DNA from 3 places in the Pseudarthrobacter sp. O4 genome. Region 3 is predicted to be linked to each of the others. Evidence: riboswitches for the same ligand, from Rfam matches in the RefSeq annotation. Region 3 holds a riboswitch; each other region holds the start of a gene.
The links. A riboswitch is a leader RNA that binds a small molecule or an ion and turns the genes downstream of it on or off. The one in region 3 is predicted to bind thiamine pyrophosphate.
Positions count from the first base shown of each region.

Region 1 (10,042 bases), 110 kb from region 3:
GACGCTGTAGCCGCGGGATTCGAGTTCCGGGCGGACGAACTCGGCCATGTCCTTGCCGTCCGGCAGGTCCACCTTGTTCAGGGCGACGAGGCGGGGGCGGTGGTTCAGCGGAACGACTTCGCCGTCGGCTCCGCTGTAGCTCATGTCCACGGCGTACTTCTCAAGCTCCGCTTCGATGATGGCGAGGTCGGACAGCGGATCGCGGTCCGATTCGAGCGTGCCGCAGTCCAGCACGTGGACGAGGGCGGCACAGCGCTCAACGTGGCGGAGGAAGTGGTGGCCGAGGCCCTTGCCCTCGCTGGCACCCTCGATCAGGCCCGGGACGTCTGCGATGGTAAAGCGGACCTCGCCGGCCTGCACGACGCCCAGGTTCGGGATCAGGGTGGTGAAGGGGTAGTCGGCGATCTTGGGCCGGGCCGCGGACATGGCGGCGATCAGGCTGGATTTGCCGGCGGAGGGGAAGCCGACGAGCGCGATGTCAGCAATGGACTTCAGTTCCAGGACGACGTCGCTGGATTCGCCTTCGATGCCGAGCAGCGCGAAGCCGGGGGCGCGGCGCTTCTGGGAGGAGAGCGAGGCATTGCCGAGGCCCCCGATGCCGCCGGCGGCAGCGATGTATTCGGCGCCTTCGCCCACGAGGTCGGCGAGGACTTCGCCGGACTTGGACTTCACCACGGTGCCCACGGGCACCGGCAGGATCAGGGTTTCGCCGTTCTTGCCGCCGCGCCAGTCGCCCATGCCGGGGCCGCCGTTGGTGGCGTGCCGGTGCGGGGCGTGGTGGTAGTCGAGCAGGGTGGTCGTCTGGGGGTCAACGCGCAGGATGACGTCGCCGCCGTTGCCGCCGTTGCCGCCGTCGGGACCGCCGAGGGGCTTGAACTTCTCGCGGTGAACGGAGACACAGCCGTGGCCGCCGGTACCGCCGGATACGTGCAGTACTACCCGGTCTACAAAGCTCGCCACGTGGATCTCCTCAGTGCTGTTTCCTGGACGTCCAAAGACACCAAGATGATTGTAATGCGGTTAAAAGAACAGTGGAGCGGACCAAATGGCCCGCCCCACCGATTTAGAACTTGTAGCTACTCTGCAGCTGCAGCAGTCACGATGTTCACAACGCGACGACCACGGCGGGTGCCGAACTGGACTGCACCGGGGGCCAGGGCGAACAGGGTGTCGTCCCCGCCGCGGCCGACGCCGGCGCCCGGGTGGAAGTGGGTGCCGCGCTGGCGGACGATGATCTCGCCTGCGGAAACTACCTGGCCGCCGAAGCGCTTGACGCCGAGGTACTGGGCGTTGGAGTCACGACCGTTGCGAGTGGAACTCGCGCCTTTTTTATGTGCCATCTGAAATGCCTGCCTTCAAAAATTCTGGGGAATCTGCTGGAACCTGAACAGTAACGAAGAGTTACTTGATACCGGTGATCTTGACCTTGGTCAATTCCTGACGGTGGCCCTGGCGCTTCTTGTAACCGGTCTTGTTCTTGAACTTCTGGATGACGATCTTCGGACCACGAAGGTCTTCGAGGATCTCAGCCGTAACCGTTACCTTGGCCAGGTCCGCAGCAGCAGACGTGACCTTGTCACCGTCTACCAGGAGCAGTGCGGGCAACTCAAAGGTGCTGCCGGCTCCACCGGGGACGCGGTTCAGGGTAACGAAGTCTCCAACGGAAACCTTCTCTTGGCGGCCGCCTGCGCGGACAATCGCGTACACCACTGGGGAACTCACTTCTCTCGACGTTTATTACTAGATTTGCGTGCGGAACCTGGTCCAAATTGTTTGGCTGGCTCACGCTGTGCCTCTACGCCGGTGGATTCCCCGGGGGAACCCATGAGCTATCCCGTGGACAATGCCATTCGATATCGAATGACGTGATCCTCAAGGTCATAACCCAAGTGTTGGCGTAAGCACCGAAGACCTAGACTACGCTAATTTTGCCTTCGGCCGCAAATGAGGCTGGTTCCGGAGGGGCCGTGCGTGATGAACGCAACTCGATCAAGACTTCATTCAATCAAGACTTCATTCAATCAGGACAGAGCGGTCCTGCAACGACTCCCGGAACCGTGCCTCACCATCGTACAGGCTGGCCGGGGAGGCCGTGCTCAGGCGTGCAGCCTCGGCGCGTCGAAGAACTCGACCTCGTAGCGGGCCGACTGCCTGAAGGCCACCGCCATGGCGTCCCGCTCGCTGGCGGAAGCGCGCCGCGCCGCCTGATCCGTCAGGGCGATGGCCTGCCGCGTCGCCGCGGCAAAGTCCTCGTCGGCGTAGGTCCGCAGCCATTCGGCGTAGGGATGACCTTCCGGGGCGCCGGCCGCCAGGAACTGCGCATGGAGTGTTGCGCCGACCTCGGCATACAGCCAGAAGCACGGCAGGGCGGCTGCGACCAGGACGCCGTAGCTGCCGGAGACCGTGGCGGCCAGCAGATGGTCCACGTAGGATTTCGTGACGGGGCCCAGCTTCACCTCCACGGCCCGTGTGCTGAGCCAGTTCCGGTGCAGCTCCGATTCGACTTCAAGGCACTGCTGCGCGGAGCGGGCCCAGAAAAGCTGTTCGGCTTCGGAAGGTGCGATGGCTGCCGCCCGGGCCAGCACCCGCGAGTAGCCATTGAGATAGAGGGCGTCCTGGGCCAGATAGTAGGCGAAATCCTTCTCGGCCAGCGTGCCGTCGGCCAGGCCCTGGATGAACGCCAGGCCATAGATCGCGTCAAGGTCCGCCGCGGCACTGTTCCCGAGGGCAGCGGCGAACTCCCCCTCGTCCGGAACGCGGTGCCCGGTATTCATCTGGTCTGTGCCGCCCTGGTCTTCGGTCAGATGCTGCACGTGGTGGAAATGGTGCACCGGACCGTTGCCCGTTCCGACGTCGAGGCGGTCCGAGGCACGCAGCGCACCCGTCAGCCAGGGCTTGACCTCGCGCAGCGCCGCCTCCCAGTCCCCCACCCGGGCCTGCACCGTGGCCAGCGCCGAGGACAAGGAGCATCCGGTGCCGTGGCTGTTGCCGGTGGGCACGCGTGCGCCGGTCACCACCACCGTCTCCTGGTCCAGGAGCCCCACGGTGTTGACGAGCGCATCGGGGCAGCCGTCGTCGTCGTTGTGGTCATCTCCACCGGCGCTGCGGCCCAGATGGCCGCCCTTCACGAGTACCGTCGTGCCGGTCAGGGCGGCGAGCCGTTTGCCCTGGTCAAGGGCCTCGGCCCAGTCGGCTGCGACGGGTTCCCGGAGGAGGATGGCCAGTTCGGCGAGATTGGGTGTGACCAGGTCCGCGAGGGGCAGCAGCGCGTGCAGGGCGGCCTCCGCCGTTTCCTGCAGGAGCCGGTCGCCGCTCGTCGCCACCATCACCGGATCCAGGACCACGACGCCGGGCCGGGCCTGTTCAAGCCAGCCGCGGACGGCAGCGATCACGGTGGCGTCCCCCAGCATGCCGATTTTGACGGCGTCGATGCCGATGTCCCCGCTCAGCGCGTCCAGCTGGGCGGTCAGGAACGACGCCGGCGGAACGTGGACGGCGCTGACGCCGCGGGTGTTCTGGGCCGTGAGGGCCGTGATCGCGGCCATGCCGTAGCCGCCGTGCGCGGCAATGCTTTTCAGGTCGGCCTGGATCCCGGCGCCGCCGGAGGGGTCCGAACCTGCAATAGCCAGCACCCGCGGGATCCGGCGCCCGGCGGGACGCGGCACGGAGGGCAGAAACGGTGAAGTCAGAACAGGTGAAGCCACGAGAGACATCCCTTCGCCGGTGCTAACCGGACAGGTTCGACGGGTTTGGATCTCAGCCGGCTCGATGCGCGGCACCCCGTGTCAGTCCTACAGCCTAGTCCGAATCGCTTAACGAAGTCACGGGGGCGGCCCGGGCCTCAGCGTATTGCTACGCCGAGTCCCGGACCGCCCCCGCGGTCACGCGGAACTGTCCCGTACTGCCGGGTTGTCAGAGCTCCGAAGCCGGGACGCCGACGCCGAGGATGATCGGCTCGTTCGCTGCCGGCCTGGCTGCTGCCTTGCCCACTGGCTTGCCCGCGGACGCGGCCGGGGCGGGCGCTTTGGCCACGTGCACCGATCCGGCCGCGGCGGAGGCCGCTGCCTCACGGTGTTCAGCCGCCTCGTGGTGTTCAATGGTCGTCTCGTTCGCTGCACCCTGGGCGCGGCTGGCGCTCCGGTTGCGGCGGACTCGGCGGCCCCGGGAGGTGCCGGCTTCGAGCTCCGTCCTTGCCGGGACCACGGCCGGGGCAGGGGCCTTGGCAGCCTGAGTCCGGTCCACGGCGGGCCTGGCTCCATCGGCTTCGCCCAGGTTGGCGAAGGCCTCGGTCAGCAGGTCGAGGGTGAGGGCAGGAGACGGTGTCTCGTCGGCGTGCTCAACGAACGGCAGGGCGACCTGCTCGCCGCCGAAGGTCAGCACGGCCGCGGGACGTCCGGCTGCCTCCTCTGTCGCGGCAAGCCGCGCGGCTGCCTCGACGGCGGCCTGGCGGGCCTCCGCCGCGTGAGCGGATACCGTCTCGCCGTCGTGGAGGTGCGCGGCATGCGCGGCGGCTGCGATGTTTGCCAGTGCGGCACGGGTCGCCTCTGCCTTGGCATGACGCTCGGCCTCGGTAGGCTCCGGATGGACGGCTGAGGCTGCCGATGGGGCGGACTCCGGCATTCCCTGGCCGCCCTTGCCGCGGCGGCGGCTCTTGCGTTCGGTCCGGGGTGCCGGCAGGTTCTCGGTCCGCGGGACATGGTGCTCGGCGGCCACGACGTTGGCGCGGCGGTGCTCCACCGGCTCGTCGTGCGTGACGATGCCGCGGCCGTCGCAGGCTTCACACTGCTCGCCGAAGACTTCCAGAAGCCCGGTGCCCATCCGCTTGCGGGTCATCTGCACCAGACCCAGGGAGGTCACCTCGGCCACCTGGTGCTTGGTACGGTCGCGGCCCAGGCACTCCACCATGCGGCGCAGCACGAGGTCTCGGTTCGATTCCAGCACCATGTCGATGAAGTCGATCACGATAATGCCGCCGATATCGCGCAGCCGGAGCTGCCGGACGACTTCCTCTGCCGCTTCCAGGTTGTTCTTGGTGACGGTTTCCTCGAGGTTCCCGCCGCTGCCGGTGAACTTGCCGGTGTTGACGTCCACCACGGTCATGGCCTCGGTCCGGTCGATGACGAGGGAGCCGCCGGAAGGCAGGAACACTTTGCGGTCCAGCGCCTTGTGGATCTGCTCGTCGATGCGCCAGGCCGAGAAGATGTCCGCGTCTTTGGTCCACTTCTCGAGCCGGCCCACCAGGTCGGGTGCCACGTAGGTGACGTAGGCCTCGATGGTGTCCCAGGCTTCCTCGCCGGAGACGATCAGCTTCGAGAAGTCCTCGTTGAAGACGTCACGGACCACCTTGATGGTCAGGTCCGGTTCGCCGTAGAGCACCTCGGGGGCGAGGACCTTGGTCGACGTCGACTGGCTCTCGATTCCTTCCCACTGCGCGCGCAGCCGGTTGATATCGTGCGTCAGCTCCTCCTCCGAGGCGCCTTCCGCCGCGGTGCGGACAATGACGCCGGCATTCTCCGGCAGGCGGTCCTTGAGGATCCGCTTAAGGCGGTTGCGTTCGACGTCGGGCAGCTTGCGCGAGATGCCCGTCATGGAACCGCCGGGCACGTACACAAGGTAGCGGCCGGGCAGCGAGATCTGGCTGGTGAGGCGGGCGCCCTTGTGGCCGACCGGGTCCTTCGTGACCTGGACCAGGACGGAGTCGCCGGACTTCAGTGCATTCTCGATCCGGCGCTGCTTGCCTTCAAGGTTGACGGATTCCCAGTTCACTTCACCGGCGTAGAGCACGGCGTTGCGGCCGCGTCCGATATCCACGAAGGCAGCTTCCATGGAGGGCAGCACGTTCTGGACCTTGCCCAGGTAGACGTTGCCGATCAGGGAATCCTGCTGGGTCTTGGACACGAAGTGCTCGGCCAGGACCCCGTCTTCGAGGACGCCGATCTGGATTCTGTCGTCGCGCTGGCGGACGATCATCTGGCGGTCCACGGATTCACGGCGGGCCAGGAACTCGGCCTCGGTGATGACGGTGCGGCGCCGGCCGGTGTCGCGGGACTCACGGCGGCGCTGCTTCTTGGCCTCAAGGCGGGTGGAACCCTTGAGGGACGTGACGCGGTTGTTGACCGGCGCCTCGGTCTGGGCACGCGGTGCACGGACGCGGGTCACTGTGTTGGGCGGATCGTCGCCTTCCCCGCCGGTCAGCTCCAGGTCCTGGTCACCGCGACGGCGGCGGCGGCGGCGCCGCGAGGTCACACCGTCCTCCAGCGTCCCCTCGGAGCCTTCGTCTGTTTCCTGGGCTTCCTCGGCTGCCTCGCCGGAGACCTCGGTTTCGGTCTCGGCACCCGGCTCGCTGTCGGCTCCCCGGCTGCTCCGTCCGCGGCGTCCGCGGCTGCGGCGGCGACGGCGGCCGCTGGCGTCTTCGCCCTCGCCCTCTTCGCCTTCTTCATCTTCGGACTCTGCGGGCGCGGCGGCAGCCGGAACCGGGCGCACGACGGCGCTCAAATCCGGAGCCTGGAAGATCATCGAGGTGACCGCTCCCGGCTCAAGGAAGAGCGAGGAGGCTGCGGACGATGCTTCGGCAGGGGTTTCCGCGGCGGGGGCTGCTTCGGCAGGGGTTTCCGCGGCGGCCGGCGTGCCGGCGGGCTCTGCCGGGGACGCGGCAACTGCTTCGGGGGCCGTGGCGGGGGCCTCGGCTACTGGCCCTGCTTCGGCCACCGGGGCGGCGGCCTTGGCTCGGCTGGCACGACGCCGGACGGGCTTTTCTGCAGGCGCTTCGGCGGCGGGCGTTTCCGCCGCGGCCGTCTCAACTACTGCGGGGACGTCCGCCACCGCAGCGCCGACTGCGCCAGATGTTTCGGTCTCTTCGGCGAAGGCCGGCAGTGGCTCGGGCACCTCGGCGACCTTGCGGGCGCGGCTCCGGCGGGCGGGTGCCTTGGCCTTGGTTTCGGGGGCCGGCGCTTCCGGAGCCTGCTCGGCGGCCGCGGCATCAGTTGCCACGACAGCGGTCTCCATGGCCTCTGCCTTGGTAGGGGCCTTGCGTCGGGTCCGGACGGGCCTCTTGGGCGGTGCTGCTGCGGTCTCTACTGCTTCCGCTGCTTCCGCAGTTTCCGCTTTTTCTTCCGCAACGATCGGTTCTTCGTTACCGGTTACAACCTGGTCATTATCCATATGTGGTGACACTCCTGCCCCTGCGTACCGCCACATCCGGCACCCGTTGGGGCAATTATTTGTCAACACCCGCAGGCATTGACAGAAGTCAATTGGATACCCTCAGGTTCGCACCGGCAGTGGGGTGCGGCAGCCCTGGAGGGCCGGCGAGATTGTTCTGGAACCCGTTGATCTACACGCCACAACCAGGTGCCGTCCAATGGCATTGCGGGACAGCCTGGATCAGAGGATCCGCAGCTCCCTGCTCATCATTGGCGGTCTTGGGAACAAAGTCGCCGGACCGGGACCCGGATGTGGATCGGGTTCCAGCCACGATCATTGTCTCACAGGAGCCGTCAAAGCAGGCGTAGGTCCGGGTTCCAATCGCAGGGCGTGCGCCCGGTCCGGGCCGCTGAAGGCAATTCCCCGGCTTCCCCCAGCCGCCGGCGATACAATCAGGGCCAGAAGCACCCGACGCAAAGGACCGACATTCCATGCCCAGCATCTCCAGTGCCACCGGCAGTTCAACCCAGCAGCAGCGATCCGGCCCGGCGGTAGCGGAACGGCCGTTGCCGCCCATGACCCGTGACCGTCCGTTCGCCTGGCTCCTGCTGATCACCGGCGTCGTCGGCTGGCTTGCCTCCGGGACCCTGGTGCTGGAGAAACTGGAGGTCCTCAAGGATCCCAGCCACGTGACCGTCTGCGACGTGAACCCGTGGATCTCCTGCGGCCAGGTGATGCAGACCTGGCAGAGTTCGCTCTTCGGCTTCCCCAACATGTTCGTCGGCATCGTGGCGTTCGCCGTCATCATCACCACCGCCATGGGCATTCTGGCGGGCGCCCGGTTCGCCCGCTGGTACTGGCTCGGGCTGCAGGCCGGTGTGACACTGGGTTTCATCTTCGTGGTGTGGCTCTGGTCCCAGGCGCTGTATTCCATCCACATCCTGTGCCCGTTCTGCATGATCGTCTGGGCCGCCATGATTCCGCTGTTCGTCTGGGTCACCGTCCGCAACGTGTCCCAGGGCGTGATCCGGCTGCCCGCCCGCCCCACCCGCATCCTGGGCGACTCGGGCTGGATCCTCACGGCACTGCTCTACGTCGCCGTGATCGCGACGATCTTCTTCGCCTTCATCCAGGTCTTCATCGGAACCTCCGGCTACTGAGCCCGGACCTACAGGCAGCGCAAACTACGAGGAGCCCGAACGTACACTTGAGGCCCCAAATCGGCATGATTTGGGGCCTCAAGTGTACGTTCGCGCTAGTAAGGGACGCTGGTCAGAACCAGATCTTGATCTCGCGCTCGGCGGACTCCACCGAGTCCGAGCCGTGGACCAGGTTCTGCTGCACCTTCAGGCCCCAGTCGCGGCCAAAGTCGCCGCGGATGGTGCCGGGGGCCGCCGTCGTCGGGTCCGTGGTGCCGGCGAGCAAGCGGAAGCCCTCGATCACCCGGTGGCCCTCGAAGATCGCGGCGACCACGGGGCCGCTGAGCATGAATTCGACCAGCGGCTCGTAGAACGGCTTGCCCACGTGCTCCTCATAGTGCTGCTCCAGCAGCTCTCGGCTCGCATCGACCTTCTTGAGCTCGGCCAGGGTGTAGCCCTTGGCTTCGATCCGGCCGAGGATGCTGCCGCTCAGGTTGCGGGCGACGCCGTCGGGCTTGATCAGGACGAGGGTGCGCTCAATGCTCACAGTTGCTCCAATGATGTGGGGTGGGGTTTGGAATAAGTCTACGGGTTCTGGTCGCCGGTATCCGGCGCCGGTTCCGGGCCGGGGCCCCTCGGATGCGCCGCCTCCCAGGCGGCCTGTTCGCGTTCCCGCTTGGCTGCCTCACGGTCGATCCGGATGCCGGTGCGGATGCCGTACCACCAGGAAATCGCGAAGAGCAAGCCCACCACGTACATCGTGGGCTCCACGATTCCGCCCAGGATCAGCACCAGCTGCAGGATCCAGCCCAAGCCCACTCCCCACGGCTTGGAGAGGACCGCGCAGGTGAACACAAACACGAGGAACAGTGCGATCCCCACCGAGAAGATCAGAACCGGAGGGAACTCGTTCCGGCGGAGGCCGAAGACCGCCAGCACGCCGAAGAGCACCACAAAGGCTTCCAGCAGCAGGACCGTGGAAGCGAACATGACCTTGGTGGAGCGGCGTTTTTTGGGCATGCCCGGGCGCCATTCGCGCTGGGCTTTGGTGAGTCTGGCCATCGCTTAGGCATCCGCCTTGCCGAGCAGGATGCGGGCTTCCGCCACGAGCGTGATGGAGCCGGTGACGAGGACGCCGCCGGCGAGGTCGTCGTTGGCCTCGGCGCGTTCCACGGCCCACTCCAGGGCGTCGTCGAGCTTGTCGGCCACGTGCAGATTGTCCTCACCGAAGCCCAGGTCCAGCGCGATTTCCGCAAGGTCCTCGGCCGGGACGGCCCGGGGCGAATTGGACTGGGTGAAGCAGTATTCGGCCGCGAGATCGCCCAGGGATTCCTTGAGCTGCCGAAGGATCTCCTCGGCGTCCTTTTCACGCAGGACGCCCACCACCACCACGAGCTTCGTGAAGCTGAAGGCCTCGTGGATGGCCTCGGCCGAGACCCGGACCCCCTCGGGGTTGTGGGCCGCATCCACGATGATTGTCGGCGCGGTGCGGACCACTTCGAGCCGCCCCGGGGAGGTGACAGAGGCGAACGCCTCCTGCAGGATCCCGGCGTCGAGCGGCTTCTCCCCGCCGAAGAACGCCTCCAGGGCGGCAATCGCGACGGCGGCATTCTCGGCCTGGTGCGCACCGTGCAGGGGAACCAGCAGCTCCTCGTAGCGGCCGGCGATGCCCTGGATACTCACCACCTGGCCGCCGACGGCGACGGTGCGGGATTCGACGCCGAACTCGACGCCTTCAAAGCGGAACGGGACGTTGACTT
Region 1 covers NZ_CP189591.1:743,894-753,935, forward strand. Annotated here, with positions in the region: gene obgE (GTPase ObgE) at 1-960, opposite strand, end outside; gene rpmA (50S ribosomal protein L27) at 1,077-1,340, opposite strand; gene rplU (50S ribosomal protein L21) at 1,402-1,710, opposite strand; gene ACQCSU_RS03410 (bifunctional hydroxymethylpyrimidine kinase/phosphomethylpyrimidine kinase) at 2,097-3,713, opposite strand; TPP riboswitch at 3,696-3,793, opposite strand; gene ACQCSU_RS03415 (Rne/Rng family ribonuclease) at 3,913-7,161, opposite strand; gene ACQCSU_RS03420 (vitamin K epoxide reductase family protein) at 7,635-8,303, shown strand; gene ndk (nucleoside-diphosphate kinase) at 8,416-8,829, opposite strand; gene ACQCSU_RS03430 (DUF4233 domain-containing protein) at 8,868-9,344, opposite strand; gene ACQCSU_RS03435 (bifunctional folylpolyglutamate synthase/dihydrofolate synthase) at 9,348-10,042, opposite strand, start outside.
Region 1: linked by a shared signal. The riboswitch ahead of ACQCSU_RS03410 (bifunctional hydroxymethylpyrimidine kinase/phosphomethylpyrimidine kinase) and the one ahead of thiC (phosphomethylpyrimidine synthase ThiC) in region 3 are both predicted to bind thiamine pyrophosphate.

Region 2 (10,042 bases), 1.3 Mb from region 3:
GCGTTCTTGCTGCTGTTGACGTCCACGGAACCGGAGAGGGTGCGGCCACCCTCGACCCGGAGGTGGGTCATCTGCGGCCGGCCTACCTTGACGATGCTCCGGCCGAAGACGGACTCCAGCCGCTGGATCATCTTCAGGCTCAGGTTCTGCTTGCCTTGTTCCATCCGGGCGATCGCGCTCTGGCTGGTTCCCAGCTCGGCGGCGAGCTGTCCCTGGGTCCAGCCCTTCTGTCCGCGGGCATCGCGGAGCAGGGCACCAACGTGTTCAGCAGTCTGTTGAGTCATACCCAAAAAATATCACGGATCAGCTGTTGGTCCCGGAAAACGCCGCCGAAATGCCGATAATCTCACAGGAATATCCGCGCGGTGCGATAAACGCCGGGCGATAGGTTCCGGGGCAGGGCGCGCACCGCTGCGTTGAGGACCTCCTATTGCCGGGTGAGGAACACGAGATTCCAGGTCCCGGCGGCCAGTGCCGCGGCGACGGCGGCAGCGGCAATGCCGAGCCCGCCCAGCAGGACCCAGGCGTCGAGGATGCTGAAGGTGGAGGGCCGCGCCCAGGTGCGTTGGGCGCCACCGAAGCCGCGGGCCTCCATGGTGACGGCCAGCCGGGAGGCGCGCCGGATGGCCTGCACGAGGAGCCCGAAGCTCTGCCCCAGCGTGGACCGGAGCCGCTGGTACGGGTTGCCGCGCGAGCCCACGCCGCGGGCCCGCCGCGCCATGCCGATGGTCTGCCATTCTTCGGCCATGAGCCCCACCAGCCGCATCGCGGCCAAGGTGCCCAGGACGAAGCGGTGCGGCAGTTTCGCGTTCTGGGCCAGCGCGTCGGCCAGGTCCGTGGGGTCCGTGCAGCTCATCAGCAGCACCGCGGGCAGCGCGATGGCGAGTCCGCGGAGCAGGAAGCCCAGCCCCAGTTCAAGGGAACCGTCGCTGATGGACCAGATGCCGGCGTCGAGCAGTATGCTTCCGCTGTCCGGCGCCAGGATGGCGGTGCTCCAGCCCCCCAGCGCCGCGGCCAGGATCAGCGGCCAGCCGCGCTGCCAGAGCAGCGCGAGGCTCAGCCCGGCCAGCGGAAACAGCGCCACTTCGAAGGCCAGCGCCACCGACGCTGAAACCCAGTCGATGGACAGCGCCAGCACGAGGGTGATCAGCACGACGGCGGTGAACTTGGCCAGCGGGTTGGCGCGGGTCAACAGGGCCTGGTTGCCGCGCAGGCTCAGGACTTCCCTCACTGCGCCGCCACCGGGCCCGGTTCGCGATTGCCCGGCTCGCGATCGCCCGGTTCACGGTGCTCCGGTGCGCGGAGGCTGAGCTGGGTGCCGCCAAGGACCGCGGTGAATTCCGCGTCGTGGGTTACCGACACGACGGCGGTGCCGGCGTCGAGGAGTTCGGAGAGGAAGGAGGCGAGCTCGGCCCAGGTGTTGGCATCCTGGCCGAAGGTGGGCTCGTCCAGGACGAGCACCTGCGGATGGGCCGCGAGCACGGTGGCAACCGAGAGCCGCCGCTTTTCGCCGCCGGAGAGTGTGTAGGGGTTGGCGTCCACCAGTTCGGTCAGCCGGAGCCGCTCCAGCAACTCGTCCACCCGTTCTTCGCCCCGGCCCAGGTGCCGGGGACCGAACATTAACTCGTCGAGCACCCGGCCGGTGACAAACTGGTGCTCGGGTTCCTGGAAGACGGTACCGATCCGGGCAATCAGCTGTTGCGCCTTCCAATGGTACGGATCGATCCCGGCGCCGGCGCCCAGCTCCGGCGTGGCGGAAACGGTACCGGACACCGGCGCCAGCAGGCCGGCCAGGGTCAGGGCAAACGTCGACTTTCCGGAGCCGTTGGGGCCGGTGATGGTCAGCGCCTCGCCGGCGCGGATCTGGGCTGTGATGCCGGACTGCACCGGTACCGGGGCGATGGCCCTGAAGCCCCTGCGCAGACCGGAACGGCGGGGGTGCTCGCGGGAGACCGCCAGGTTGTCGGCCGCCATCAGGAGGGTCCCGGCGTCGGGCTGTCCGGGCAGGGATGCTTTTGCGGAGCCTGATACCGGCGAGCCCGCGGCAGACGCTGCCCGCACCCGGGTCGGCGGCACGTAACCGGGCACCCAGACCCCGGCAGCAGTGAGCATGTCCCGCGCCTGTGCCAGGACCTGGTCCGGCGGGCCGTCGATCAGCACGGCCGGTTCCGTGGCGGAGCCCGGCTGCAGGACCACGATCCGGTCCACGAGGTCCTTCCAGACGGCGACCCGGTGCTCCACCACCACGAGGGTGGCGCCGGTCTTGTCCAGGCAGCGGCCGACTGCGTCGCGGACTTCCAGGACGCCGGCGGGGTCCAGGTTGGCAGTGGGTTCGTCGAGCAGGAGCAGCCCGGGCCGCATCGCCAGGATGCCGGCGAGCGCCAGCCGCTGCTTCTGGCCGCCGGAGAGGGCCGAGGTCGGGTGGTCCAGCGGCAGCCGGCCCAGCCCGACGTCGTCGAGCGCTTCACCGACCCGGGCCCAGATCTCCGCCGGGGGCACGGACAGGTTTTCCGCCCCGAAGGCGACGTCATCACCGAGACGGGAGAGCACCACCTGCGTCTCCGGGTCCTGCTGCACCAGCCCGGCCCGGCCGCGCCGGGCCCGCGGCGGGGCGCCGTCGATCAGCAGGCTGCCGGTCTCGTCGGAATCCTCTGCCGTGTTGTCGCCGAGGGCGTCGGCTGCGTTGTCGCCGAGGACCCCGGCCAGTGCGTGGAGCAGCGTCGATTTGCCGGCACCGGAAGGCCCGAGCAGCAGCACCCGCTCCCCGGGACTGATGTCCAGGTCCAGCCCGTTGACGGCGGGCCGCGGCCGGCCGGCGTGCCGCCAGCCCCAGCCGCGGGCCGTGACCGCGGCCGGGCGGACGCCGGCACCTGGTGCCGGCATCAGGAGAACACAGGCTCCGTGGCGGCCTTGCGCGAGGCGAACGAGCTCAGCACCCCGGTCTTGGCGAGACCCCGGGTGGCGAGCCAGGACAGGGCGCCGGCAATCACGGCGGCGGAGACGGACATGAAGATGATGTACGCCAACTTGTCCCCGGCGGCGTAGGCGATGTTCCAGCCCCACGGCGCGAAGGAGTCATTCAGGGCGCCGAACAGTCCGGCACCGGCACCGGCCAGCAGGGACACCGGCAGGTTGAACTTCTTGTAGACGAACGCCGCGAAGACGAGCTCGGCTCCGAGGCCCTGGAGCACGCCGGAGATCAGGACAGTGGTGCCGTATTGCGAGCCCATGATCAGCTCGCCGGTGGCAGCCACCGTTTCGCAGAACAGTGCCGCCCCGGGCTTGCGGATGATGAGCATGCCGAGCACGGCGGGAATCATCCAGCCTCCGGCGTAGAGCCCTGTCAGCGGCGGATACAGCGCGTTGACCGGGGCTGAAATCAGATTGGCGCCCTGGGACCAGGCCCAGAAAATGACGCCACCGGCAACCGCGATCAACGCGGCCACCACAATGTCCACCACACGCCAGTTGTAGCCGCGCCGGTTGAGCGTCGGCTGAGCAGAAATGTCAGTCATGTCGTCCTCCTGAGGAACAGGAGGGGAGGGTGCGCCGGCCGGCCACGGCTTCCGCCGCCCAGCCGGGCACTCTGAGAACTCGACTCCCTTTCGCCGGTACTAACCGGATCAGGTTCGAGGGTCTGCGGCTGTCCGCACTCTCAGCGCCCACCGGTGGTTTTCCCTGGATTCCTCCAGCGATGCCCGACGGCGGCGCTCCCCTGTCGTATATAAAATCGCCCTTGTGGGCATTGCCCAGTTTACACCCGGCGGGACCGGCTTCCCGTGCCCAGCTGTCACATTCCGGGCCGGGACCGCACGGCGCGGCCTGCACGGCCGGGTCCAACCGTCAGGGCCGGGACGCTAGGCTGGGGGAAGCCCTGTTCCCTCCCGCAAGGAGTCCGAAGAATGAACATCTTCATCAAACTGCTCGGCACCGGCATCAGCCTGCTCGCCGGGTACGTCGGCACCAAGCTCGTCGACACCGTCTGGGAAAAGTCCACCGGCAACAAGCCGCCCAAGGGCCACCACGACGACATCCCCACCACGCTGCGCTCGGCCCTGACCTTCGCGCTGATCTCCGCAGCGGTCAGCGCCATCATCCAGGTCCTCGCCAACCGCGGCACCCAGCGCGCCATCACCCGTTTCGCCAAGTCCCAGGACATCGTCTAGGCGCATCGTCTAGCACCGGTCACCGGCGGCCCCGGCCACCGCCTTCGGTCCAGGTCACCGGCGGCTCCCGCCGCCGCCGTCGGCTGAGTCGTCGTCGAAACCGCTCTTGCCCGCGGCCTGCTGTACCACGGCCTCCAGCTCATCGGCGCTGAGCAGCTCCGGATGGAGGTGCTTGGTGCGGTAACCGGCCCGGCCCACCATGTGGGCGGACACCGGCACGGTGAGCAGCTGGAAGATCCAGGCCACCACGAGCACCGGCCACACCCACCAGGTGCGCATCTGCAGGCCCACCGCGCAGAGCAGCAGGAACAGGCCGAGCACCTGCGGCTTCGTGGCCGCGTGCATCCTGCTCATCAGATCGGGGAAGCGCAGCAGGCCCACGGCCGCGCCGAGGGACATCAGCGCGCCGACCACCATGAACGCCGCAGAGACGGCGTCGATCACGGTATCGCCGGAGAACGTATCAGGATTCACGGGCATGCTCCCGCCGGTCGGCGACGAACCGGGCCACGGTCACCGAGCCGATGAACCCGATGATGGACACGGCGACGAGCAGCATGAGGTTGTTGAGGTGCCGGTTCACGGCCATGTCGATGCACAGCGCCGCCCCGAAGATGGCCAGCAGCACGTCGGCGGCGAGCACCCGGTCCAGCAGCGAAGGGCCCCTCGCGATCCGGATGATCGCCCCCGCGGCGGCCAGGGACAGCACCACGGCGGTCACGGTCAGGACAAGCGGCATCATGCGCCCACCTCCTGGTTGAGGGCGGACAGTTCGTCCTTGGTGCCCATGATCCGGATCAGCCCGGCCTCGGTGTCGCGGACTTCCTTGCGGAGCTTGGCGGCGTCCTCGGCGTTGCGGACGTTCACGCCGTGGATGTAGAGCGTGGACGTGGACCTGTCCACCTCCACCACGAGCGAGCCGGGGATCAGCGAGATCACGTGCCCGGTGGCGGTCACCAGCAGGTCCGAGTGGCTCCGCAGCGGGACGGCGACGACGGCGCTGATCACCTTGGGGCCCTTGGCCACGGCAAGGTAGAGGACCTGGAAGCTCGCTGCCACGACTTTGACCAGAAAGGTCAGGGCAAAGGGGATGGCGAGGAGCCCGTTGAAGCGCCCGCCCAGCTCCACCGGCGGCAGGTAGAACAGCCTGGCCACGACCACGGCGACGAGGGCGCCGAAAAGCAGGTTGCCCGGGCTGAAGTCCTGCCAGAGGGCGCCCCAGACAATCACGAGCCAGACCAGCAGCGGGAGTTCCTGCCGCAGTGAGATCCGCTTCCGGCTCATTTCTGCACGCCCTGCTGGGCAGGCTGCTGGGCGCCCTGCTGCTGGGCGGGCTGTGCCAGGGCCGGAACCGGCGTGTCCCCGCCGAGGACGGCCCGGATGTAGGCGGTGCGCTCCAGCATCTCCGCGGCGGACTGATCCGCCACCTTGAACAGCGGCCCGGCGAAGACGGTCAGCGCGACGCCGAAGATCACCAGGCCCAGGGTGGAGCCCACCATGGTCCGCGGCAACAGGGTGACGTTGCGTTTCCCCGCGCGGTGCCCGGTGGCCGAGTCCTCCGGGGCGGCCAGGAGCACAGGGTCAGGGTGTTCGGCGTCCTCGGGTTTGCGCCAGAACGCGCGGTTCCAGACCCGCGCGACCGCCAGCAGGGTCAGCAGGCTGGTCAGCACTCCCCCGACCACCAGGGCGTAGGCCAGCGGGGTGCCCAGCTGCACGCCGGCCTGCAGGAGCCCCAGCTTGGCCAGGAAGCCGGACAACGGGGGGATTCCCGCCAGGTTCATGGCGGGAACGAAGAACAGCACGGCCAGCACCGGGGAGAGCTTGGCCAGGCCGGCGACTCGGTCCATGGAGGAGCTCCCGCCCCGGCGCTCAATCAGGCCTGTCACAAGGAACAGGCTGGTCTGGATGGTGATGTGGTGGGCTACGTAGAAGACGGCCGCGCCCAGGCCGGCCACCGAGGACATTGCCAGCCCGAACACCATGTAGCCGATGTGGCTCACCAGGGTGAAGGACAGCAGTCTCTTGATGTCGCTCTGGGCCAGGGCGCCCAAAATTCCCACCACCATGGTCAGCAAGGCGGCGACCATCAGCGGGGAATTGAAGGTGTCCCCCGGGAAGAGCAGCGTCTCGGTGCGCACCATTGCGTATACGCCCACCTTGGTCAGCAGCCCGGCGAACACTGCCGTGACCGGGGCGGGGGCCGTCGGGTAGGAGTCCGGAAGCCAGAAGGACAGCGGGAAGACCGCGGCCTTGATCCCGAACGCGACGAGCAGCATGACGTGCAGCAGGTTCCGCGTGCCCTGGTCCACGTCGGCGAGCTTGACGGCAAGGTCGGCCATGTTGATGGTTCCGGTGGCGCCGTAGATCATGGCGATCGCGATCAGGAAGAGCACCGAGGACACCACCGAGACCACCACGTAGGTCACGCCGGCCCGGATCCGCGGCCCCGTCCCGCCCAGCGTCATCAGCACGTAGCTGGCGGTCAGGAGGATCTCGAAGCCCACATAGAGATTGAACAGATCCCCGGACAGGAAGGCGTTGGAGACCCCGGCCACCAGGATCAGGTAGGTCGGGTGGAAGATCGAGACGGGGGCGTCCTGATCGCCGTCGGCCATGCCCTGACCGGTGGCGTAGACCAGCACGGCGAGGCTCACGGCGGAGGAGACCACCAGCATCAGCGAGGAGAACTGGTCCACCACCATCACGATGCCCCAGGGCGGGAGCCAGCCGCCGAGGTTGACCGCCGCGGTGCCGCCCTCCCAGACGGACGCGAGCAGCAGGCATTCGAGCAGCAGCGTCAGGGACAGCAGCGAGATGCTGACGGCCCGCTGGGCCCGCGAGTGCCGGATCAGCAGGAAGGTCAGGGCGGCGCCCAGGATGGGAAGTACGACGGCGAGCGGGGCGAAACTGGCGATGTTCACTTATCGCCTCCTTCCGGGACTGGTGGGGTCACGTTGAGCGAGCCGGGCTGTTCTTCCGCGGCCGTGTTTTCGGCGTTGAGCTTGCGGTCGGCCACCTGGACGGTGGCGGCGCCGGTCCCGGCAGCGTTGCTTCCGGGGGTGTCGGAGATCCCGCCACCGTCCGAACCGATCATGGTGAGCGGGAATTCGGAGGTCTCGACCGGGATCACGGAGTCATCCTCGGCGTCGAAGCTGGGCGTCTCGGCGACGCGGCGGTCCTCGGCGTCGTCCTGGATTTCGTCCTGGCGGGCCAGCACCCAGGTGCGGTAGATGATGCCGAGCATGAACGCCGTGACCGCAAAGGAGATCACGATCGAGGTCAGGATCAGCGCCTGCGGCAGCGGGTCGTTGTAGTCCCGAGGCGCGGTGTCCCTGCTGAACATCGGCGCCAGCCCGGCGTAGCCGCCGGTGGCGAGGATCAACAGGTTGGTGGCGTTCGCCAGCAGCATGAGGCCCAGGAGCACCCGGGTGAGGCTGCGCTCCAGGATCAGGTAGATGCCGCAGGCGTACAGCGCACCCATGACCGTCAGCAGGGTCAGGTTGACGCTCATGCCCTCCCCCTGGCAGTGGCTTCGGCGGCCGCTTGGTCCGGGGCCCCGCCGGCTTCCTGGTCGTCGGACGGTTCTGCCGGATGCTCTTCGAAGTGCTCGTCGATTTCCGCGCCGAGGCTGCGGAGCACGTCCAGTGCCAGGCCCACGACCACCGTGTAGACGCCGATGTCGAAGAGGGTGGAGGTGACGAATTTGATGTCCCCGAAGACCGGCAGCCAGAGTTCGATGATGGCGCTCTGGAACACCTGGCCGCCGAGCAGCAGGGGTGCCACCCCGGAGGCAGCGGCCGTGGCGAGTCCGATCCCCAGCAGGGCGCCGGCGCTGACGGGGGTTGCTTCGCGCAGCTCGTACCGGCCGCCGGCGAGGTAGCGCATGGTCAGGGCCAGGCCCGCGGTGAGGCCGCCTGCGAAGCCTCCGCCGGGCAGGTTGTGGCCGGCCAGGAGCAGGTAGACCGAGAACACGATCATGGAGTGGAAGATCATCCGGGTGACAACCTCGAAGATGATCGAGCGCCGTTCCGGTGCCAGGGTCCGCCCCGCCACGAGCCACTCGTCGCGGCTTGAGGCGGCAAAGCGGCGGCTCATGGCCAGGGCGGCGTCGTCGCGGGTGTTGCCCCGCCCGGCGCCGCGGCCGGGCTTCCGGCGGCCCACGGTCCCCTCAGCGACGGTGGACGCGGGCCGGAGGCCGTCCCCGCGGCCGCGGACGAAGATGAGGCTGGCAACCCCGGTGGCCGCCAGGGCCAGCACGGAAATCTCGCCGAAAGTGTCCCAGGCCCGGATGTCCACGAGGGTCACGTTGACAATGTTGAGCCCTCCGCCGCCTTCGTAGGCCAGTCTCGGGAATTCAAGCGAGACCGGTTCGGCCACGCGGGCGCCCAGCGCGTAGATGGCGACGAAGACCATCGTGATGCCGAAGGCGGCGCCGATGATGACGCGGATGACCCGGTATTTCCCGCCGGTGCGGTCCCGCAGTTCGGCGGGCAGGCTCCGCATGGCCAGCACAAACGCGACCAGGATGATGGTCTCCACCAGCATCTGGGTCAGGGCGAGGTCCGGGGCGCCCTGCAGCGCGAACATCAGGGCGATGCCGTAGCCCGTGACGGACACCATCAGCACTGCCAGGAAGCGCTTGTTGGCGCGCACCGCGGCCAGCGCCCCGATCACGATGCCGGTGCCCACCACGAGCTGCAGCGGAGAGTTCGGATCAATGAAGTAGAGGTCGCCGGGCAGCGGCTTCCCGGCCATCAACAGCGCCGTGAGCGGGAGGACGAATGCCACGGTGAGGATGACGGACAGGTAGAAGAACAGCGAACCACGCTGGGTCCGTCCGGTGACCCAGACGGCGGCGTCGTCGAGGGCCCCGACGGCCGACTGGTAGCTGCGGTCGCCGTCGATCCAGCCGGGGACCAGACTCTGCAGACGCGACACGGCGTTGCGGCCGTAAAACATGGCCAGGCCGAGCGCGAAGGTAATGGCGGTCAGTGCCAGTGCCGGGGTGAAGCCGTGCCACAGCGAGAGATGACCGGCTGCGCCGACCGCGCCGGCTGCGGATCCGGCGTCGTCCGCTGGCCCGCCCGGGAAGAGGGCGGCGTAGGGCTGGATCCAGCCGTCCACCGGGTCCGGCCACACCCCGTAGACGATGGTCAGCAGGCTCAGGACGGCCGGGGCGGCGAGGAACGCCGGCTTGATCGGCTTGAACGGGGTGGTCTCCACGCCGGGCTTGACGGCGAAGGCTCCCCACATGAAGCGGGCGCTGTAGGCGAAGGTGAGGATGGAGCCGAGGACCAGTCCGGTCAGCAGCACCGGTCCCCACGGGCCCGCGGCGGGGCCGCTTCCGTAGTGGACGAAGGCCTCGAAGACGGATTCCTTGGCCACGAAGCCGGCCAGCGGCGGGATGCCGGCCATCGAGGCCGCACCGATCGCGGCGACGACGGCCAGCGCCCGGGCGGAGCCGTAGACACCGGAAAGCTTGCGGATGTCGCGGGTTCCGGCCTGGTGGTCGATGATGCCCACTACGAGGAAGAGCGTCCCCTTGAAAAGCCCGTGAGCCAGGAGCAGGGCCAGGCCGGCGAGGGCGGCATCGGGCTTTCCTAGTCCCACCACCATGGTCAGGAAGCCGAGCTGGCTGACGGTGCCGTAGGCGAGGATGAGCTTGATGTCCGTCTGGCGGAGTGCGCGGTAGCCGCCGACGAGCATGGTGGCCAGGCCCAGTCCCAGCACCACGGGCAGCCAGAACGCGGTTTCCGCGAAGCCCGGGGCGAGCCGCGCCACGAGGTAGATGCCGGCTTTCACCATCGCTGCGGCGTGCAGGTAGGCGCTGACGGGCGTCGGGGCCGCCATGGCGCCGGGGAGCCAGAAATGGAAGG
Region 2 covers NZ_CP189591.1:2,133,824-2,143,865, forward strand. Annotated here, with positions in the region: gene ACQCSU_RS09810 (UDP-N-acetylglucosamine 1-carboxyvinyltransferase) at 1-284, opposite strand, end outside; gene ACQCSU_RS09815 (energy-coupling factor transporter transmembrane component T family protein) at 428-1,231, opposite strand; gene ACQCSU_RS09820 (ABC transporter ATP-binding protein) at 1,228-2,883, opposite strand; gene ACQCSU_RS09825 (ECF transporter S component) at 2,883-3,515, opposite strand; TPP riboswitch at 3,583-3,727, opposite strand; gene ACQCSU_RS09830 (DUF4235 domain-containing protein) at 3,903-4,166, shown strand; gene mnhG (monovalent cation/H(+) antiporter subunit G) at 4,221-4,640, opposite strand; gene ACQCSU_RS09840 (monovalent cation/H+ antiporter complex subunit F) at 4,630-4,908, opposite strand; gene ACQCSU_RS09845 (Na+/H+ antiporter subunit E) at 4,905-5,450, opposite strand; gene ACQCSU_RS09850 (Na+/H+ antiporter subunit D) at 5,447-7,087, opposite strand; gene ACQCSU_RS09855 (Na(+)/H(+) antiporter subunit C) at 7,084-7,677, opposite strand; gene ACQCSU_RS09860 (Na+/H+ antiporter subunit A) at 7,674-10,042, opposite strand, start outside.
Region 2: linked by a shared signal. The riboswitch ahead of ACQCSU_RS09825 (ECF transporter S component) and the one ahead of thiC (phosphomethylpyrimidine synthase ThiC) in region 3 are both predicted to bind thiamine pyrophosphate.

Region 3 (10,042 bases):
AAACACTGCCCGGCAAAACTCTTCTTAGAACGCAAAACGCGTTGGGGCAGGCGGAGCAATCCGCAGGAACAAACCTTAGATCGCATCCAAGCAAGGAGGACGTGCACCATGGAACTTACCGCAGGTCACGTATGGCTGATGGTGGCGGCGGCACTCGTGCTGTTCATGACACCAGGACTCGCATTTTTCTACGGCGGCATGACGCGCGCCAAGGCTGCACTGAACATGATGATGATGAGCTTCATCTCCATCGGCATGGTCGGTGTCGTGTGGGTGCTCTGGGGCGCCTCGATGAGCTCCGGCGAGGGCTTCCTCCAGATGGTAGGGAACCCGTTCGCCACCTTCGGGCTGGAGGGCGTCACCACCCCTGACGGACTCATCAAGGTCGGCTACGCAGCCACCTTCGCCATCATCACCGTGGCACTGATCAGCGGAGCAATCGCGGACCGCGCAAAGTTCGGCGCGTGGACGGTCTTCGTGCCGGTCTGGGTCACGCTGGTCTACTGCCCGCTGGCCTACATGGTCTGGGGCGGCGGGCTGTTCGGCCCGGAAGGCGCCATCGGCAAGGCCCTGGGCCCCGCGATTGACTTCGCCGGCGGTACGGTGGTGCACATCAACGCCGGCGTCGCCGCACTGATCCTCGTGCTGATCATCGGCAACCGCAAGGGCTTCGGGAAGGACCCGAACCACCGCCCGCACAACATCCCGTTCGTGATGCTCGGCGCTGCCATCCTCTGGTTCGGCTGGTTCGGCTTCAACGGCGGCGCAGCCACGACGGCGGAGCAGGGCGGCCTGATCTGGGTCAACACCCTGGCGGCCCCCGCCGCGGCCATGCTCGGCTGGCTCGTCACGGAGCGCATCCGCGACGGACACCCGACCTCGCTCGGTGCAGCTTCCGGTGTGGTTGCTGGCCTCGTGGCGATCACCCCGGCCTGCGCCAACGTCAGCCCGGTCGGTGCACTGTGCCTCGGCGTCGTGGCCGGTGTGGCCTCCGCGCTCGCCGTCGGACTCAAGTTCCGCTGGGGCTTTGACGACTCGCTCGACGTCGTCGGCGTCCACCTGGTCTCGGGCATCATCGGCACCGTCGCGCTGGGCTTCATCGCGCTCCCCGTCGAGGGCGTCGGCGGCGGCCTCTTCTACGGCGGCGGCTTCACCCAGCTGTGGGCCCAGCTCGCAGTGGCCGGCACGGCCATCGCCTACTCGGCAGTCCTGACCACCGTGATCGCCCTGGCCATCCACAAGACGATGGGCTTCCGGGTTTCCCAGGAACAGGAAGTGGTGGGCGTGGACCTCAGCCTGCACGCAGAGACGGCCTACGAATTCGGTGTCGGCGGCCACGGCGGAAGCTTCCAGCCGCTGCATGAACTGATCACCGGCAAGCCGCAGGGCGAAGCCGGGATCCCGGAAGAAACAGCCGCCGCGGCCGCCGCCCCGGCGGACCCGGCGTCCAATGGCAAGAAGACCGCAGCAGGCAAGGAAAGTGTGGGGGCATGAAACTGATCACAGCAATCGTCCGGCCGGAAAAGCTCGATGCAATCCGGGAAGGCCTTGAGGCCTACGGGGTGCAGGGCCTCACGGTCAGCGCGGCCAGCGGCTACGGCCGGCAGCGCGGCTACACCGAGGTGTACCGCGGAGCCGAATACAACGTGGACCTGCTGCCCAAGATCCGGGTAGAGGTCCTGGCCACGGACGAACAGGCGGACGACATCCTGGATGTCATCATCGCCAGTTCGAACACCGGCCGGGCCGGGGACGGCAAGGTCTGGACGATGGATGTGTTTGAGGCCGTGCGGGTCCGCACCGGGGAACGCGGATCGGCCGCCATCTAGCTCTAGCGCCGCCATCTAGCAGAGCGTCACCAGCAAAAGCGGGCCGGCTGCCTGAAGAGGTAGCCGGCCCGCTTTTCTGTGCCCGGGTATTTTATGGCTTACGTGGGCCAGCCCTCCGGACCGGATGTCCCGGCGGCGTACTCCTCCAGCGGGACACTTCCCCGGGCCCACGACTTCAGGACGGGGTCGACCATCCGCCAGCAGTCCTCCGCGGTGTCGGCACGGACGGACAGCAGGGGATCGCCGGCGAGGACGCCTTCCAGGACTTCGCCGTAGGGGAGCAGCTCGGAGGCGCTCAGCTCGGCCGCAAGGGTGACGCGGTCCAGGGCGAGGACGTTGCCGGGGCCGTTCACATCGACGTCGAACTGCAGCGTGTCCGGGCCGAATCCGATCCGCAGCTGGTTGGGGGAGTCCACCCCGGTGAACCCTTGCGGCAGGTGCGGCACGGGCCGGAAGGTGACCACGGCTTCCTTGCGCTTGTCGCCCAGGGCCTTGCCCGAGCGGAGGATGAACGGCACGCCCTGCCAGCGCCAGTTGTCGATCTCCACCTGGACCTCGGCGAGGGTTTCGGTGCCCCGGGCGGGGCCCACGCCGTGCTCCTTGGCGTAGTCCGGGACCTTGCGGCCGCCGGTGGTGCCTGCCGTGTACCGGGCGCGGCGTGTGCTCTTGGCATAAGGTGCCTTGATGCTGCTGGCGCGCAGTACGGTGGCCACCGCGTCCCGGAGATCCCGCTCGTCCACGGACGCCGGAGGCTCGATCGCCATCAGGGCCATGATCTGGAGCAGGTGGCTCTGGATCATGTCGCGGAGGGCGCCGGCGCCGTCGTAATAGCGCGCACGCCCTTCCAGTGCGAGGTCCTCGTCGAAGATGATTTCCACTTTTTCGATGTGCTGCCGGTTCCAGACGGGTTCCAGGAACGTGTTCGCGAAGCGCAGGCCCAGGATGTTCAGCACCGTCGCCTTGCCCAGGAAGTGGTCCACCCGGTGGATGTGGTCCTCCGGGACCAGGGTGGCCAGGATCTTGTTCAGGTGGCGGGCAGAGTCCTCATCGGAGCCGAACGGTTTCTCCATCACCAGCCGGGTTCCGGGCGGCACCTGCTCCGGCGTCAGGGCCTCGCAGGCCAGCTGGCTGATCCGCGGCGGCAGGGCGAAGTACACGGCCACGGGACCCTTGAGCTGCGCCAGCAGCCCGGCGAGCTGCCCTTCGGCGGTGACGTCCAGCTGGTGGTAGCTGGTGGTTTCGCGGATCCGCTTCAGTTCCCGCCTGCCGTGGGCCTCGGCCTGGGAATTGGCGTCGGCAAAGGACTCCTCGACGCGGTCCAGCCACTGTTCCGGCGTCCACGGATCGGAGCCTGCACCCACGAGCGTCAGGCCCTCGGCATGCCCGCGGGCCACCAGCCGGGCCAGCCCCGGCAGCAGCAGCCTTCCGGTCAGGTCGCCCGAGGCGCCGAGGATGAGCAGGGTTTTCACGGTTGTTTGGCTGGTCACCTAAGCCAGCATGCCATCTTGGAGGCGCGTCTTGGTACCCTAGATAGTCGAGTCCCGTTGTCGAGGCGGTTCGTTCAGGCGAACATCAGTCGCGACGCTGGCGTGCCGGACCGGCCGCCATCCGTAGATCCACTGAAAGAAGTGCACGGCGCGTGTTCAATTCACTCTCTGACCGGTTGACAGCAACCTTCAAGAACCTCCGTGGCAAAGGCCGCCTGACCGAGGCGGACGTTGACGGCACGGTCCGCGAGATCCGGCGTGCCCTGCTGGACGCCGACGTTGCCGTGCCCGTGGTCCGCGAATTCACCGGCCGCGTGCGCGAGCGTGCCCTCGGCGCCGAGGTCAACGCCGCGCTGAATCCGGGCCAGCAGATCGTGAAGATCGTCAACGAGGAACTCGTCGAGATCCTCGGCGGCGAAACCCGCCGGATCCGCCTCGCCAAGACCGGCCCCACCGTCATCATGCTCGCCGGCCTCCAGGGTGCCGGCAAGACCACCCTCGCCGGCAAGCTCGCCAAGTACCTCAAGGCCCAGGGCCACAGCCCCATGCTGGTCGCCTCCGACCTGCAGCGCCCCAACGCCGTCAACCAGCTCCAGATCGTCGGCCAGCGCGCTGGCGTGCCGGTGTTTGCCCCGCACCCGGGCGCCACCTCCACCGAGCTCGATCACCCCGCCGGCGACCCGGTCGCCGTCGCCCGCGCCGGCGTCGAGGAAGCCCGCCGCACCTTGCACGACGTCGTGATCGTGGACACCGCCGGCCGGACCGGCGTCGACGCGGACATGATGGAACAGGCGCGCCAGATCCGCCGGGCCATCGTCCCGAATGAAGTCCTGTTCGTGATCGACTCGATGATCGGCCAGGACGCCGTCAACACGGCCTTGGCCTTCGACGAAGGCGTCAACTTCACCGGCATCGTGCTCTCCAAGCTCGACGGCGACGCCCGCGGCGGTGCCGCGCTCTCCGTCGCGTCCGTAACCGGCAAGCCCGTCATGTTCGCGTCCACCGGCGAAGGCCTGGACGACTTCGAGCTCTTCCACCCGGACCGGATGGCCTCGCGTATCCTCGACCTCGGTGACGTGCTCACCCTGATCGAGCAGGCCGAGCAGAACTGGGACAAGGACGAGGCCGCCCGGATGGCGAAGAAGTTCGCCGACCAGGAAGACTTCACCCTGGACGACTTCCTCGCCCAGATGCAGCAGATCCGCAACATGGGCTCCATGAAGAAAATGCTCATGATGATGCCCGGCGCGCAGAACATCCGGCAGCAGCTCGAGCAGTTCGATGAACGGGAGATCGACCGCGTCGAGGCGATCGTCCGGTCCATGACCCCTCACGAACGGGTTGCGCCCAAGATCATCAATGGCTCCCGCCGCGCCCGTATTGCCCGTGGTTCCGGTGTGCACGTCTCCGAGGTGAACGGCCTGCTGGAGCGCTTTGCCCAGGCGCAGAAGATGATGAAGAAGATGGCTGCCGGCGGCGGCATGCCCGGAATGCCCGGTATGCCGGGCATGGGCGGCGGCGGCGGTGCCCGCAAGGGTGCCAAGAACGCGCCCAAGAAAAAGGCCCGCTCCGGGAACCCGGCCAAGGCCGCGCAGGAACTCCGCGAGGCCGAGGCCCGGCGTGCCGCCGGACCCAAGCCACTGCCCACCGGGGCATCCTTCGGCCAGCAGGGTGAGGATTTCGATCCCTCCCAGCTGAACCTGCCCAAGGGCTTCGATAAGTTCCTCGGCGGCAGCAAGTAACGGCATTAAGTAGCCGACCAGGCAAACCAGACGCCGGGACCGTTATGTCGCCGGGGCTGATTGCCGGGCCGGTGCCATAGGGTTGGATCATGTTCAAGCAGCGGGTAGTTTTCGTCCACGGGGCCGGCAGCTTCGGCGCCGCGGCGTGGCCGAAACAGCACGGGATGGCGCTGGGCTACGACGCGCTGTTCCTGCGCCGGCACGGCTTCGACGCCGTCGCGGAACCCCTTGAATCGGACTTCGCCGCGGACGCCGTCATTGTGCTGCGGGCCTTGGCCGACGACGGCCGCGGCGAGTCGGGCGGCCACGTCGTGGCGCATTCGCAGGGCGCCATAGCGGCGATGATGGCCGCCGTCGAGCGCCCCGACCTGGTGCAGTCCCTGACCCTGGTTGAACCGGCCTGCCTCTCGCTGACGGCGGAACTGCCCGCGACGGCGGCGCACCGGGCCCTGATGCAGCCGCTCTTCGATGTGCGGCACCACCTCAGCGATGACGACTTCCGGCGCGAGTTCATCCGCCGGGCGTTCGCCGCCCACAGCCCCGGCGCCGGAACGGCCGAAGTCCCGGGACCCGAAGAGCAGCGTGAAGCCCGCAGGCTGCGGCTGCAGGCACCGCCCTGGGAAGCCCCGCTGCAGATCGTCCCCGGCGTCCCCACCCTGGTGCTGACCGGTGGCTGGGAGCCGCTCTACGAGGAAATCGCCGGCTACCTCCGCGAGACCGGCGCCCTGCACCGCATTGCGGCGGGCGGGCACCGGCCCCAGGATTCAGCAGAGGGTGACCGGGTCATCCGGGCCTTCATCGCCGACGTCGGCCGGAGCCAGCACGCCCACGCCTCTTGAGCCCGCTGGCCCAACTGGGTCGCAGTTAATGTCGTTATGGGCGCCCAAAACGACGTTAACTGCGACCTAGTTGGGCGGGTCCGCTAGCGCTGAGCGGGAAGCTGCGGCTCAGGCAGGTAGACCTTGCCGCCCGAGGCCAGGAACTCGCTGCTCTTCGCACGCATTCCCGCCGCCATGTCGGCGAGTGCGGCCTGTGAATCCGCGGAGCCGTACTCGTCCCGGATGTCCTGGCTGATGCGCATGGAGCAGAACTTGGGCCCGCACATCGAGCAGAAGTGGGCCGTCTTGGCCGGCTCCGCGGGGAGCGTCTCATCGTGGAAGGCCTCGGCCGTGACCGGGTCCAGCGACAGCGCGAACTGGTCCCGCCAGCGGAACTCAAACCGGGCCTTGGACAGGGCGTCGTCGCGTTCGTGCGCTCCGGGATGGCCCTTGGCGAGGTCGGCGGCATGGGCGGCGATCTTGTAGGTGATCACGCCGGTCTTCACATCGTCCTTGTTGGGCAGTCCGAGGTGTTCCTTGGGTGTGACGTAGCAGAGCATCGCGGTGCCGTAGCGGGCAATCTCCGTGGCGCCGATCGCCGAGGTGATGTGGTCATACCCGGGCGCAATATCCGTGACCAGCGGCCCGAGCGTGTAGAACGGGGCGCCGTCGCACAGCTCCTGCTGGCGTTCCACATTTTCACGGACCAGGTGGAAGGGGATGTGCCCCGGGCCTTCGACCATGACCTGCACGTCGTATTTCCACGCCCGCTTGGTAAGTTCGGCCAGGGTGTCCAGTTCGGCGAACTGGGCGGCGTCGTTGGCGTCCGCCGTCGACCCTGGCCGCAGACCGTCACCGAGGGAGAACGCGACGTCGTACTTGGCGAAAATTTCGCACAGCTCGTCAAAGTGCGTATACAGGAAGTTTTCCTCGTGGTGGGCCAGGCACCAGCCTGCCATGATCGCTCCGCCGCGGGACACGATCCCGGTGACCCGGTTGGCGGTCAACGGCACATAGCGCAGCAGCACACCGGCGTGGACGGTCATGTAGTCCACGCCTTGCTCACACTGCTCGATCACCGTGTCCCGGTAGATCTCCCAGGTCAGGTCATTGGCCTCGCCGTTGACCTTCTCCAGCGCCTGGTAGATCGGCACCGTCCCGATCGGGACGGGGGAGTTGCGGATGATCCATTCACGGGTGGTGTGGATGTCATCCCCGGTGGAAAGGTCCATCACCGTGTCCGCGCCCCACTGGGCGGCCCACTGCAGCTTGTCCACTTCCTCGGCGATGGAGCTGGTGACCGCCGAGTTGCCGATGTTGGCGTTGATCTTCACGAGGAAGGCCTTGCCGATGATCATGGGCTCGGATTCGGGGTGGTTGATGCTGTTGGGAATGATGGCGCGGCCTGCGGCCACTTCGCTGCGGACCAGCTCCACATCGCAGTTCTCCCGCACAGCCACGAACCGCATCTCAGGCGTGATGTGCCCCTGGCGGGCGTAGTGCATCTGGGTGACCGTCTTGCCGTCGACGGCGCGGCGGGGCACCGGCTGTGCACCCTTCCACTCAGCAGACGCGGCGCCCCTGCGCACCGCGGACTTGCCGTCGTCGAGCAGGTTTCGTTCCCGGCCGCCGTAGGGCTCGGTATCGCCCCGGGATTCTATCCATTCGGACCGGAACGGCTCCAGGCCGACCACTGGATCGCTTCCGGGGCCGGCCGTCCGGTATATCGTGAACGGCGGATTCTTCACCCCGCCGGGGGAATCCTCCAGGGCAATTTCGGTCACCGGAACGCGGATGCCGTGTTCCTCGTCCGTGGTGAAAGCCAAAGAATGGGACTTCAGCGACTGTGTTTCCTGGACAGTCTCATATTTGGCAGGGATCAACTGTGTTTCTTGCGTATTCACGGGAATACTCACTTCCTTCGCCGGCATTACCCGGACAGGTTCAACGGTCGCAGGCTGCATCAGCCCGATCTCAGCCCCTGCAAGGGCACCCGTGTGGTCGTAGACGAAGCTACCACAGGTGTTGACGGGGACCGGAGTTGGCGGCCCCCCGCGCCCACGAAGCGCAACTCGGACTGGACCACCTGGGCCGGCGGATCGCCATGAGGATTAGGCTTTAAGCCATGACCAGCATCATCGAGTTCAGCGGCCCCATCCTCACCGGGCCGGACCGGGAACACCACGGCCTGTGGTCCGTCGACGGTCTGCTGACTTTCCGCCGGCCCGCCGACACGCCGGACCTCGTGCTGGACGGGTGGGTCATCCCCGGGCTGGTCGACGCGCACTGCCACATCGGTCTCGGCCCCGGCGGGGATGTCGCGGAACAGATGGCGGAGGCGCAGGCCATCACCGACCGAGACGCCGGCGCCCTGCTGGTGCGCGATGCCGGCGCCGTGCACGACACCCGCTGGCTGCAGCGGCGTGCCGACGTGCCACGCATCATCCGCTCCGGCCGGCACATCGCGAGGACACGGCGCTACCTGCACGGCTTCGCCGTCGAAGTCGAGCCGGAGGGTCTGGTGGAGGCCGTACGCAAGCAGGCCCGCGCCGGCGACGGCTGGGTCAAGCTCGTGGGGGACTGGATTGACCGCGACGCCGGCGACCTCGCCCCGGGCTTCCCGGTCCGGGAGCTCAAGGACGCCGTGCAGGCCGCCCATGATGAAGGCGCCCGGGTGACGGCGCACTGCTTCGCCGAGGACACCCTGGATGACATGCTCGACGCCGGGATCGACTGCATCGAACACGGCACCGGCCTGCTTCCGCGGCACCTGCCTCGTTTCGTCGAACAGGGCGTGCCGATCGTCCCCACCCTCATCAACATCGCGACGTTCCCGGCCATCGCGGAGCGGGCGGACACAAAGTTCCCCCGCTACGCCGCGCACATGCGCTCACTCTGGGAACGCCGCGGCGAACGCATCCTGGAGGCCTTCGAAGCAGGGGTGGCCATCTATGCCGGCACGGACGCCGGCAGCGTCATCAAGCACGGGCGGATCGTTGACGAGATCCAGGCCCTGCACGATGCCGGTCTTCCGGCCCGGGCAGCCCTCGACGCGGGTGCCTGGGCCGCCCGCGCCTGGCTGGGTGCCGACGCGATCAGCGAAGGTGCCAGCGCCGATGTCCTGGTCTGCGCCGACGATCCGCGGAGCCGTCTGGACACGCTGCGGCAGCTGAAACACATCGTGCTGCGCGGAGAGCCGGTCCGCCAGGGACAAACCAGGCCATTAGGAATAAATTGAAGCTTCAAGTAATTTACTCTATGTAAGGTCATCGAGGGTCGGTGGCCGCTGAAGCACCGGAGCGATCAAATGACTGCAGAAGCCAGCACCCAGGATCTTCTTCCCGCCGCACTCACCATGGGCACCGTGATGCTCAAGGTCGGCGATATGAAGCTCATGACGGACTACTACCAGCGCGCCCTCGGCCTCGACATCGTGGCCGAGCAGGACGGCGGGCTCTACCTTGGACGCCGGCAGAAGCCGCTGGTCCACCTCGCCCCGGCGCCCGGACTCAGCCTCCCCTCGCGCGGTGAGGCCGGCCTCTTCCACACCGCCCTGCTGTTCGACGACCAGCCGTCCCTCGCCGCCACCGTGGCCAGCGCCGCCCAGTTCGAGCCGCAGTCCTTCACCGGCAGTGCGGACCACCTCGTGAGCGAGGCCTTCTACTTCAACGATCCCGAGGGCAACGGCATCGAGCTGTACTGGGACCGTCCGCGCGAGGCGTGGTCCTGGGAGGGCAAGAACGTTGTGATGGACAGCCTGGCCCTGCCGCCGCAGCGCTACCTCGAACAGTTCCTCACCGAGGAGTCCGTCAGTGGACAGCATGAGGCGGAGGCCGGCATCGGGCATGTCCATCTGCAGGTGGGTGACGTGCACTCCGCGCAGGAGTTCTACGTCGGGACCCTCGGCTTCGAGAAGACGGCAGGCTGGCACGGCCAGGCGCTGTTCGTGTCCGCGGGCGGCTACCACCACCACATGGCGATGAACGTCTGGAACAGCCGCGGCGCCGGCCCCCGCCGGGACACCCTCGGCCTGGGCGAGGTGCTGATCGAAGTACCGTCAGGCGACGACGTCGGAGCCCTCGCCGACCGTCTCAAGACCGCCGGCGTCCCCTCGCACCACACGGGAGCCGAACTGCGCTTCGACGACCCGTGGCGGAACCGCATCC
Region 3 covers NZ_CP189591.1:849,442-859,483, reverse strand. Annotated here, with positions in the region: gene ACQCSU_RS03960 (ammonium transporter) at 109-1,494, shown strand; gene ACQCSU_RS03955 (P-II family nitrogen regulator) at 1,491-1,829, shown strand; gene ACQCSU_RS03950 (glucose-6-phosphate dehydrogenase) at 1,928-3,316, opposite strand; gene ffh (signal recognition particle protein) at 3,469-5,058, shown strand; gene ACQCSU_RS03940 (alpha/beta fold hydrolase) at 5,148-5,897, shown strand; gene thiC (phosphomethylpyrimidine synthase ThiC) at 5,981-7,780, opposite strand; TPP riboswitch at 7,776-7,883, opposite strand; gene ACQCSU_RS03930 (amidohydrolase family protein) at 8,002-9,114, shown strand; gene ACQCSU_RS03925 (VOC family protein) at 9,184-10,042, shown strand, end outside.